3 regions of the Neobacillus sp. DFD-2R genome follow, and region 1 is predicted to be linked to each of the others. Evidence: a T-box and tRNA genes for the amino acid it is inferred to sense, from the RefSeq annotation. Region 1 holds a T-box; the other regions hold tRNA genes.

Region 1 (3,921 bases):
TTGTTGTTCATCAAAGTATTTGTTCGAAAATCTAACAAGTTCAAATACTTTTTCCAGTCCTTGTTTGAAGACAGCAGTTTCAATGCAACTACCTACTTCGTTGTATAAGTGATTAACTTTATCCTGAATATTCGAAGTTATGTCCTTTTCAGGAATAACACCATCAAATGACTTTTCAATAAATTTTAAAGTCCGATTAACTAAATTTCCATAAGCCCCCAATAACTCACTATTATGGCTATAAATGAACTCTTTCCAAGAAAAATCAGCATCTCGGTTCTCTGGTGCATTGATTGTTAAAAAATATCGGATGGAATCTGGTTCGTACCTTTCTAAAATATCTGGGACCCAAACAGCCCAATTTTTACTTGTAGATAATTTTTTCTTTTCTAAGGTCAAATACTCGTTTGATACAATATGCGTTGGAAGTGGCTCTTTTTCAAGACCAGCAAGAATTCCTGCCCAAATAATCGAATGGAATGGGATATTATCTTTCCCGTGAACGTAAAAAGATTTAGCTGAAGAACTCCAGAACGTTGAATCATCATTATTTGTCTCCTTCGCCCAGAGCTTACTTGCTGTGTAGTATCCTGAGACAGCCTCAATCCAAACATAGATTTTTTTATCTTCATATCCAGGAACAGGAACACTTACCCCAATAGGCAAATCTCTCGAAACTGCCCTATCTTGCAAACCTTCCTTTAAGTACCGTTTCGTTAGAGAAATGGCATTTTCCCTCCACAGATTTTTGTCTTCAGCTTCCTGTGTATAGTTTTCCAAAAATTTTTGGAATGAGCTTAAGGAAAAGTAAAAATGCTCTGTGAACCTTGTAGTAGGTTCGTTTCCGCATATTTTACATTTTCTATCAAGTAATTCAAGTGGTTCTAACACGCTTGAACAAGCATCGCATTGGTCTCCACGAGCATTTGCACCACAATGAGGACAAATACCCTCAACATAACGATCAGGTAAAAATTGCTGATCATGTTCACAATACGTTTGTTCGATTTCCTTTTTATAGATGTATCCTTTTTCAAGCAACTCTAAAAATATCTCTTGAACGATTTTATGGTGATGTGGCATATCCGTTCTTGTATATGTATCGTATGTGAATCCTAATCTAGAAAAACAATTTGCAAATTCCTGGTGATAACGGTCCGCAATCTCTTTTGGCGATACACCCTCTTGTTTTGCCCGAATCGTAATAGGTGTTCCATTACAATCACTTCCTGAAACATATAAAACTTTTTCACCTGTTAAACGATAATATCTTGCAAGAATGTCCCCAGGTAATAAACTTGAAATATGCCCTAAATGTAATGAGCCGTTAGCGTAAGCCCATGCTCCTCCAATAAAAATACTCATAGATAATACCTCCTAATATTAAAATTAATTTTAAAAACAAAAAACCCCGCCCTAACTGTAATAGTTAAGGACGAGGTTTGAATTCCACGTGATACCACCTTATTTCGCAAATGGTTCACACCATCTGCCTCAGCAAGTACGGAGTTAAAATTGATACTCTTATACTGTGACATTGATAACGAGTGCCAAAACTCGTCGTATCCTACTAATACAAAAAGTACGTTCAGTACGAAGCTCAGAGACCATTGTTCAAATGAATGTTTTTGCTTCTTTTCAGCTACCGAAGCTCTCTGGTGAAAAACAATATCATTTTACTTTTTCTCTTCATTGCTTTTGTTTCATAATTACCAATAGTTTATTCAATATTTTTCCTGAAGTCAACATTAATATTTCAAAATATTTTTATTTTAGAAAATACTTTGGGATGCTCCTTAAACTAATCTGCCCAGTTACTTCAATAAGAAAAAGCATTACCGTTGTTCCAGTAATGCACCCGTTACTTTAAGTACAATTCTTCACAATCTCCTTCGTTAATGGGCGATGCTTTTTATAGCATCACACCGATAATAAAAAATTTTGTTGTTATTCTTTAGAATTAATAACTTTCGCCAACCCTAACGCTAAATTCCGTGTGAGTATATCTGAAACTAATTTTTCATCCTTCAGCTGACAATTAATAATTAGTATAACTTCTCCATGTTTTTCATTCCGTACCAGTTTAATTTGCTTTTTTTTATTCTTCCATTTATACAATATTATTTCGATTACTAAACCAATAATAATGCCGCTGACTGCACCAATTAGTCCCCAGTATATAGGTCCCCATTCTAATTCAAATCCCTTGCTGGCTAAAATAGTTGATAATACAACTGCTAAAGCAAAACCCTTATCTAAAAACGAACGACCGTCAGAATGATTAAGGGAGTCAATGATTGAAGCTCTAACATTTACTTTCTTTAATGGAACTGCAAAAATATCCGTTATGCCATTCTCCTGTAACTCTGTTATCCCAAGCTCAAGATACTTTGTATGTTCAAAGGTCGCAAAAATTTGCATTTATTCCACCAGTCCTCCCTTATGAATGTGGAAATTCGAAGGCTGGAAATTTTCCTCTAAAAAGCGTGCTTGTTCTTTTGCAAACAATTTATTTAGTTCAATAGTATCTGTATAAGATTGATACAATGTGAAGAAATAAAAAGACGGTATAAATAGCAACCATTGCATATTTAATACTTGTGTGGATTTTTGTATATCTCCCTGTATTAAATAAATTATTGCTTCAGCGAAGTGCGAGTAAAATACAAAGATAGCTGCCCAAAAAAGTGTAAAAAAACTTGCTAAGATTCTTTGTTGATAAAATTGACCTAGACTTGGAATGAAAATTGCCCAAATAAGAGCTAGGATAGGATTTCTCTTATCCAGATAATTAACACCCGCTGCGTTCATAGCATATTTCTTGATGGGAGAGTTGGCACTTTCGCTAAGTTTATACTCTTTGTTCAAATCAACTGCTCCACGGTAACTGTCCCATATACCGAATAAATATATAGGTATATATAAAAGCAATAATCTGGTATTTAATATACCTTTAGCTGATGGTATATCGCCTATAAAAGAATACACCATAGCAGCGTTTAGATTTGAATATGAATTAATACAAATTTCCCAAATAATTAGACCAGTACCACGAAAAAAATGTCCTAGTAGAATATGACCAAGTCCAGGGAAAGCTACTGACCACCAGGCAATTATTGAAGGTTTTCTTAAATGAAGTATGGTTGTATCAAAAATTCCTAAAACGTTTCTAGGAAGACTTTCTCTTCTCATAACCCTACTCATATAAAATGCTCCTTTGATCCAAGTTTGTAATTTCTGTGTACAGGTTAAATTCAGTTATATAATCCTTTTTCCTTAATCTCTCCAAAAAATTTTTTAAATAAAAATAATATCAATAATTAAGTTTTCTTTCTTATGATAACCTGCCAGTTTGCTCAACAACAAAAAGGAACCGTGGCATCGGTCCTCAATCTTAACCGTACACTTAAAAAATTTAAAATTAATTCGAATATAATGTTTTGTTCATATTTTGTTAATCAGTTTTATCTAAAATAGAATTACTAGGACAAAGCAAAAGCCTAATCAACCCCCCTTTTAAATAAAAGTGCCAGGTACCTTCCACCAAAGGGTATGCCTGGCACTTTTTGTATTATCTCTGTCAGAAGTAATACCTAAATCATAGAGAACAACTATTTTGATTTATTAGCACAAAAACGGTTCGCCGTTTTGTTCCCGTTGTTGAACTAACCGCCCCCATTACTTTAAGTATATTTATTCACAAACTTATCAGTGTAAGCAAACTATTTTCAAATGGAAAAAGATTCATGTATTTTCTTACAATGGAGAAAACTTAGACCGTTGGCTAAGCCAATATGCACTCATAAAAAGAAGAAACTGAATTGGGACCGAATAACTATAACGCCAGGCATTCGGCTCATAAATGCCCAGACAGTCAAAAAATGGCTCTCCAATATAGGAAGTTAAAAGAGCGAAAAATAT
Region 2 (3,921 bases), 2.6 Mb from region 1:
AGTAAGGAGGTTAAGGGAAATGAGCGCGGTACGAGAAAAAAATGTAGCAAAAATCCAGTCAACCTATGTAAAGCAGCAGGAATATGCCGAAATTGCCACATCCAGGAAAAGGAAGCTGCTTATCAGACGGCTTTCGTTATTTTTAGCTTTTGCTGTTTTCGTATCGTACTTCATGGTTTCCAGCTTTATAACCCAAGCCTCAGTTATTGATGCAAAGAAGGCTCAAAAGAAACAGCTTGATAAGCAACTAACAGCATTAAAAAAGCAGCAGGATGTACTAAAAGAGGAAATTGTTAAATTGAATGATGATGATTACATTGCGAAGCTGGCAAGAAAAGAATACTTCTTTTCAGATAAAAATGAGATCATCTTCAATATTCCTGATAAAAAAAAGGAAAAATCAACCGGTAACTAGTCTTATTGACACTGATTTTTTTCTTTCTGTATAATATATAGTAAGATTGATTTTTTATATTTTTAAGGAGGAACATTCTTTTTATGTCAATTGAAGTAGGCAGCAAGTTACAAGGAAAGGTAACAGGGATTACAAATTTCGGAGCGTTCGTGGAGCTGCCGGATGGCTCAACAGGACTCGTACACATCAGTGAGGTTGCTGACAATTATGTAAAAGATATCAACGATCATCTTAAGGTTGGCGACCAAGTAGAGGTAAAAGTCATCAATGTTGAGAAGGATGGTAAAATTGGGCTATCAATCAAAAAGGCAAAAGATAGACCGGAGCCGGCTCAAAGGCCCCATTCAAACTCACACTCACAACGACCACGTCAAGGTAGAGCAAACGATCGTAATAACAACGCAAGACCGGAAAACTTCGAATCAAAAATGGCGCGTTTCTTAAAGGATAGTGAAGATCGTTTATCTTCCTTAAAACGACACACAGAGTCAAAGCGTGGAGGAAGAGGAGCTAGACGGGGTTAACTTGCTGCTTATTTATTAGTGGAATATTTGGCAGGTGTCAATGAAGTGTTTATAGATAAAGACAGGTCCTAAGGGCTTGTCTTTTTTGTTTTTGGCTATGTTAAAGCTCATTGTTGATTTTGTTCAGTATGTTGATTGGAGCGGAAGGCGCGAGACTCCTCGAAAATGCTATCGCATTTTCTTCGTGCGGTGAGTATTCGTGGAAGCTTATTCAATGTCCTGCGGGAAAAGCAGGTCAAGGGAGACCCCGCAGGCTTAATGCTTGAGGAGGCTCCCGCCCGCCCGCGGAAAGCGAGTGCCTGGAGCGGAAATCAACAGGCAAGTTTAACAGAGCCTTGTTTTTAAATAAATAAAGGCTATTTTCGCATAGTTTGTGTTATTAAGCTTCAAAAGCAACAAAGTTTACGAAAAGAGCCTAAATAAAAAAGGCGTTGATCAGAGATCAACGCCTTCATAATTGATAGCGGCGGAGGGGATCGAACCCCCGACCTTACGGGTATGAACCGTACGCTCTAGCCAGCTGAGCTACACCGCCATATGTTTTTGACACAATGAATATATTACATAGATTTAAAATAGTTGTCAATAATTTTTTCTGAAAAAATACGTAAAACGACAATTGTCCAGCTTTATTAATATTATTTGGGTAATTATCGTAGAAACCGTCGAACGAAAATCTTAAGCTTGTTCACTAATTTGACAAACTTTTAAGTCTATCACTTTTATAATAGTCAGCAACGATGAACTAATAGGGAGTGTGATTTATGGAAAAGCCAAACGCGAGTTTAATAGAACCGGTCGGAGAAGTCAACTTTCATTCATCTAAGTCGGAATTGGAAAGCAGCCTAAAAAAGGTACTATTAAAAATAGAATCCTTTTTTATAAAAAAGGGATACTTCTTATTATTGGTAGGGTTTTTGCTTGGACGGGCTTTGATTTTGTCAAAGCTTACGCCATTTAGTCTCCCCTTTTTCGCGTCCGTTTATTTAATACGAAAAGACCATGCACCTTTAGCTCTCGTCGGACTTATTATGGGGGCTATTACCCTATCATTCCCAAATGCAGCTTTTACCTTTACGGTTACACTACTCTTTTTAGTTATTTTTAAAATAAGTAGGAAGTGGCTAAAAAATGAACTTAGGTCCATTCCGTTTTTTGTCGGCATTATTCTTGGCGCGGGAAAGCTGGCTGAATCGCTAATCATGCAGAGGCAATTGACTTTGTATGATGCGATGATGGCAGGTGTGCAAGCGAGTCTTTCATTTATATTAACGCTCATTTTTTTGCAAAGCATTCCATTGCTAACATTAAATAAACGAAGACAGCTGTTAAAAACCGAGGAAATTGTTTGCTTGATTATTATGCTTGCTTCAATTATGACCGGTACCATTGGCTGGAAAGTATATGATTTGTCTGTTGAGCATATTATGTCACGGTATTTAGTCCTTGTATTTTCTTTTGTTGCCGGGGCAACCATCGGTTCAACGGTTGGGGTGGTAACCGGGTTAATTTTTAGTTTAGCAAGTGTATCAAGCTTTTATCATATGAGCTTGCTCGCTTTTTCAGGTGTGTTAGGCGGTTTATTGAAAGAAGGAAAGAAAATAGGTGTTTCTATTGGTTTATTTATTTCGACTCTCCTAATCGGGATGTATGGGGAAGGAGGCGGTTCCCTATCACTCTCCGTATTAGAAACAACTGCAGCTGTTTTCTTATTTATGATAACACCGCAAGTATTTACCTCTCGTCTGGCTAAATATATTCCGGGCACAGCTGAATATACAGCTGAACAGCAAAAATACATGAGGAAGATGAGGGATGTGACCGCACAGCGGGTTGCTCAATTTTCAAATGTTTTCCATGCCCTTTCAAAAAGCTTCTCTAAAATGGATGTTCTGCCAAATGATGAAGATAGTGAACGGGAACTTGATTTCTTTATGAGTAATATTACGGAAAAGACTTGCCAAACATGTTTTAAGAAGGAACAATGCTGGGCGAAGAATTTTAATACAACCTATGCCTATATGGAAGAAATTATTCATGAAATGGATCAAAAAGATGGAGTGGTTTCTGCAAAACTATCAAGGGAATGGGAAAAGCATTGTACCCGTCATAAACGGGTTTTTGATGCTATTCAAACGGAGTTAACTTTTTATCAAGCTAATCAAAAACTAAAAAAACAGGTACAGGAAAGTAGGAAGCTAGTAGCCGATCAGCTTCTTGGTGTTTCTGAAGTCATGGACAATTTTGCAAAAGAAATACAGCGGGAAAGGGAGAATCATCATAAACAGGAAGAACAAATCATGGAAGCGCTTCAAGAGTTCGGCATTCAAATTGAACAGGTAGAGATTTACAGCCTCGAACAGGGAAATGTGGATATCGAGATGGCGGTCCCTTTTTGCAATGGACATGGGGAGTGCGAAAAGTTAATTGCACCGATGTTATCAGATATTCTTGGAGAAACAATCATAGTGAATAAGGAAGAATGTGCAGTGTATCCGAATGGTTTCTGTCAGGTGGGCTTTCGTTCGACTAAAGCCTATACAGTCGAAACGGGTGTGGCACATGCTGCCAAGGATGGAGGTTTTGTTTCAGGTGATAGCTATTCAACAATTGAACTGGGCTTAGGCAAGTATGCAATTGCAATTAGTGATGGCATGGGAAATGGTGAAAGAGCCCACTACGAAAGTAAAGAAACCTTGCAGCTTTTACAAAAAATATTGCAATCAGGTATTGAAGAAAGAGTAGCTATAAAATCGGTAAATTCCATTCTATCTCTAAGAACAACGGATGAAATTTTTTCAACATTGGATTTAGCGATGATTGACCTGCAAAATGCTTCAGCAAAATTCCTTAAGATAGGTTCGACACCAAGTTTTATTAAAAGGGGGAATAAAGTCATTAAAATCCAGGCAAGTAATTTGCCGATCGGGATATTACAGGAATTCGAAGTCGACGTTGTCAGTGAACAGTTAAAAGCGGGAG
Region 3 (3,921 bases), 2.3 Mb from region 1:
TTAGGGCTAGCCTCACGTAGTAAGAGTCTTGGAGGTAGAGCACTGTTTGGACTAGGGGCCCTCATCGGGTTACCGAATTCAGACAAACTCCGAATGCCAAAGACTTATCCGTGGGAGTCAGACTGCGAGTGATAAGATCCGTAGTCAAAAGGGAAACAGCCCAGACCACCAGCTAAGGTCCCAAAGTATACGTTAAGTGGAAAAGGATGTGGAGTTGCTTAGACAACCAGGATGTTGGCTTAGAAGCAGCCACCATTTAAAGAGTGCGTAATAGCTCACTGGTCGAGTGACTCTGCGCCGAAAATGTACCGGGGCTAAACGTATCACCGAAGCTGTGGATTGACATCTTCGATGTCAGTGGTAGGAGAGCGTTCTAAGGGCGTTGAAGTCAGACCGTAAGGACTGGTGGAGCGCTTAGAAGTGAGAATGCCGGTATGAGTAGCGAAAGATGAGTGAGAATCTCATCCACCGAATGCCTAAGGTTTCCTGAGGAAGGCTCGTCCGCTCAGGGTTAGTCGGGACCTAAGCCGAGGCCGAAAGGCGTAGGCGATGGACAACAGGTTGATATTCCTGTACCACCTCTTTATCGTTTGAGCAACGGGGGGACGCAGGAGGATAGGGTAAGCGCGCTGTTGGATATGCGCGTCTAAGCAGTTAGGCTGCAAGTGAGGCAAATCCCGCTTGCGTGAAGGCTGAGCTGTGACAGCGAGGGAAATTTAGTACCGAAGTTCCTGATTCCACACTGCCAAGAAAAGCCTCTAGCGAGATAAAAGGTGCCCGTACCGCAAACCGACACAGGTAGGCGAGGAGAGAATCCTAAGGTGAGCGAGAGAACTCTCGTTAAGGAACTCGGCAAAATGACCCCGTAACTTCGGGAGAAGGGGTGCTCTTTGGGGTGAATAGCCTCGAAGAGCCGCAGTGAATAGGCCCAGGCGACTGTTTAGCAAAAACACAGGTCTCTGCGAAGCCGCAAGGCGAAGTATAGGGGCTGACGCCTGCCCGGTGCTGGAAGGTTAAGAGGAGGGGTTAGCGCAAGCGAAGCTCTGAATCGAAGCCCCAGTAAACGGCGGCCGTAACTATAACGGTCCTAAGGTAGCGAAATTCCTTGTCGGGTAAGTTCCGACCCGCACGAAAGGCGTAACGATCTGGGCACTGTCTCAACGAGAGACTCGGTGAAATTATAGTACCTGTGAAGATGCAGGTTACCCGCGACAGGACGGAAAGACCCCGTGGAGCTTTACTGTAGCCTGATATTGAATTTTGGTACAGCTTGTACAGGATAGGTAGGAGCCGTAGAAGCCGGAGCGCTAGCTTCGGTGGAGGCGTCGGTGGGATACTACCCTGGCTGTATTGAAATTCTAACCGGCACCCCTGATCGGGGTGGGAGACAGTGTCAGGTGGGCAGTTTGACTGGGGCGGTCGCCTCCTAAAGAGTAACGGAGGCGCCCAAAGGTTCCCTCAGAATGGTTGGAAATCATTCGTAGAGTGTAAAGGCACAAGGGAGCTTGACTGCGAGACCTACAAGTCGAGCAGGGACGAAAGTCGGGCTTAGTGATCCGGTGGTTCCGCATGGAAGGGCCATCGCTCAACGGATAAAAGCTACCCCGGGGATAACAGGCTTATCTCCCCCAAGAGTCCACATCGACGGGGAGGTTTGGCACCTCGATGTCGGCTCATCGCATCCTGGGGCTGTAGTCGGTCCCAAGGGTTGGGCTGTTCGCCCATTAAAGCGGTACGCGAGCTGGGTTCAGAACGTCGTGAGACAGTTCGGTCCCTATCCGTCGTGGGCGCAGGAAATTTGAGAGGAGCTGTCCTTAGTACGAGAGGACCGGGATGGACGCACCGCTGGTGTACCAGTTGTCTTGCCAAAGGCATCGCTGGGTAGCTATGTGCGGACGGGATAAGTGCTGAAAGCATCTAAGCATGAAGCCCCCCTCAAGATGAGATTTCCCATAGCGTCAAGCTAGTAAGAACCCTGAAAGATGATCAGGTTGATAGGTCAGAGGTGGAAGCACGGTGACGTGTGGAGCTGACTGATACTAATCGTTCGAGGACTTAACCAAGTCATATTTATATGAACAAGGTGAACTCGTTTTTACCAAACTTCTTCTGTATTATCCAGTTTTGAGGGAATGAAACCTCAAATAATAGTCTGGCAGCAATGGCGAGAAGGTCACACCCGTTCCCATACCGAACACGGAAGTTAAGCTTCTCAGCGCCGATGGTAGTTGGGACTTTGTCCCTGTGAGAGTAGGACGTTGCCAGGCTGTTTTAAATTTAATTTTAATAATTGTTATTTTATCGTCGCGGGGTGGAGCAGTCTGGTAGCTCGTCGGGCTCATAACCCGAAGGTCGCAGGTTCAAATCCTGCCTCCGCAATCAATTAAATCCAATTAAAAATAAATAGAACTAGATATTCTTCATTCGCCTTACGGAGTTATTCCTAAGGTCTTTTTATTTATTGCTAAATAATTGGAATATATTATTAGTTATAAATTCAAAAAAGAGTACTTCTAAGGTAATCGTTAAAAAAATGTATTGCAACAGGTTTGTCTTAATAAGCTAAAGCACTTGGCGTGACAATAAAGAAGGCAAGCCGGATTATTATACAGGCTTGCCTTTATCTATGTGATGAAGTATTAAAAAACGCAGCAAGTTATCCGCGTCTTCCCCCTCGGCCTCCCTGTTTTGCCCCAGTGTTACGTTTGAGCGTGGATAAATTCTCTTCACTTGTCTTTAAAAAACGAGCCATTTTATCTTCAAAATTTTCCTTTGGTTTGAATGAACGGAAGTCTTTAGAACGGCTATCAACTCTTCCCGGACGCGGTGGACGTTGTGAATAAGAAGAGGTTTGTCTTTCGGGTTTATCTATAGCTTTTTTGATGGACAAGGACGTTTTTCCGTCTTTCATACTAATCACTTTTACTTCAATCTGGTCGCCTACTTTAAGATGGTCATTAACGTCTTTTACATAGCTATCCGCTACTTCACTGATATGCACAAGACCTGTTGAGCCATCCGGTAATTCTACGAATGCTCCAAAATTGGTGATGCCTGTTACTTTACCTTGTAACTTGCTGCCTATTTCGACTGACATAAAAATAATGTTCCTCCTCAATAATGTTAAAAACACTTTATTATAACAAATTTTTGAAGGAAATAATATCAGCTTCAGCTATTTGATTTTAAATGACAAAGTGTAAAAGGCAGGTACGGCGCTTATACATAGGTTAATATTTTATTTTGTAATTTCATTTTAAGTTAAGGACCAAATAAACTTAAATATTTGTTACATTAGGTTCATAAGTTTATTAGATGTAATCTTGCTGATTGTATTCCAGATTATTTTTGTTTTCCCTGCTAATCATTCCTGATGTATTCCTCGTGAATCAAGCAATCTTCCTTTTCTTCTAAGTGGTTTACTTCCGAACAGTTTAAACATAAAACTCTCTTCATTATCAGTTAGACATACTGTTTCACATACAATAGACTAATAATACGAATCCCATCTCGACAATTTTTTTAGCTGCTAGGTTGGAAAGGTCCTTTATAAGTAAGGGTTCATACCAAAACTAAACAAACGTTTGATTAACAAAAGAAAAGAGGAAAAAGGGTCGAAGAATGTAATATTAACAGGTTTTTACTAATCTTTGAAGATTAAGAAAAAAACTCTTAAACCTCAGGCGACAATCTTTTTACATGCTAGGATAGAAAATTCCTTTAATGGCAAAGTTTCATACCGAAACTAAACAAACGTTTAATTAACAAGAGGAAAGAGGAAAAAGGGTCGAAGAATGTAAAATTAACTGGTTTTTACTAATCTTTGAAGATTAAGAAAAAAACTCTTAAACCTCAGGCTACAATCTTTTTACATGCTAGGATAGAAAATTCTTTTATTGGCAAAGGTTCATACCAAAACTA

The links. The T-box of region 1 lies ahead of metG (methionine--tRNA ligase). A T-box ahead of a tRNA ligase gene usually reads a tRNA of that ligase, here a tRNA-Met.
Region 2: it encodes a tRNA-Met, which carries the amino acid that the T-box ahead of metG (methionine--tRNA ligase) is inferred to sense. The anticodon was not compared.
Region 3: it encodes a tRNA-Met, which carries the amino acid that the T-box ahead of metG (methionine--tRNA ligase) is inferred to sense. The anticodon was not compared.

Annotation. Positions count from the first base shown of each region.
Region 1 covers NZ_CM173228.1:2,813,978-2,817,898, forward strand. The annotation lists gene metG (methionine--tRNA ligase) at 1-1,365, opposite strand, end outside; T-box leader at 1,429-1,702, opposite strand; gene AC3ANV_RS14165 (hypothetical protein) at 1,948-2,421, opposite strand; gene AC3ANV_RS14170 (hypothetical protein) at 2,422-3,204, opposite strand; gene AC3ANV_RS14175 (CBO0543 family protein) at 3,757-3,921, opposite strand, start outside.
Region 2 covers NZ_CM173228.1:5,391,282-5,395,202, reverse strand. The annotation lists gene yabQ (spore cortex biosynthesis protein YabQ) at 1-5, shown strand, start outside; gene AC3ANV_RS27145 (FtsB family cell division protein) at 20-415, shown strand; gene AC3ANV_RS27140 (S1 domain-containing RNA-binding protein) at 499-939, shown strand; tRNA gene AC3ANV_RS27135 (tRNA-Met) at 1,401-1,474, opposite strand; gene spoIIE (stage II sporulation protein E) at 1,704-3,921, shown strand, end outside.
Region 3 covers NZ_CM173228.1:473,129-477,049, forward strand. The annotation lists rRNA gene AC3ANV_RS02290 (23S ribosomal RNA) at 1-2,063, shown strand, start outside; rRNA gene rrf (5S ribosomal RNA) at 2,152-2,267, shown strand; tRNA gene AC3ANV_RS02300 (tRNA-Met) at 2,306-2,379, shown strand; gene AC3ANV_RS02305 (S1 domain-containing RNA-binding protein) at 2,657-3,097, opposite strand.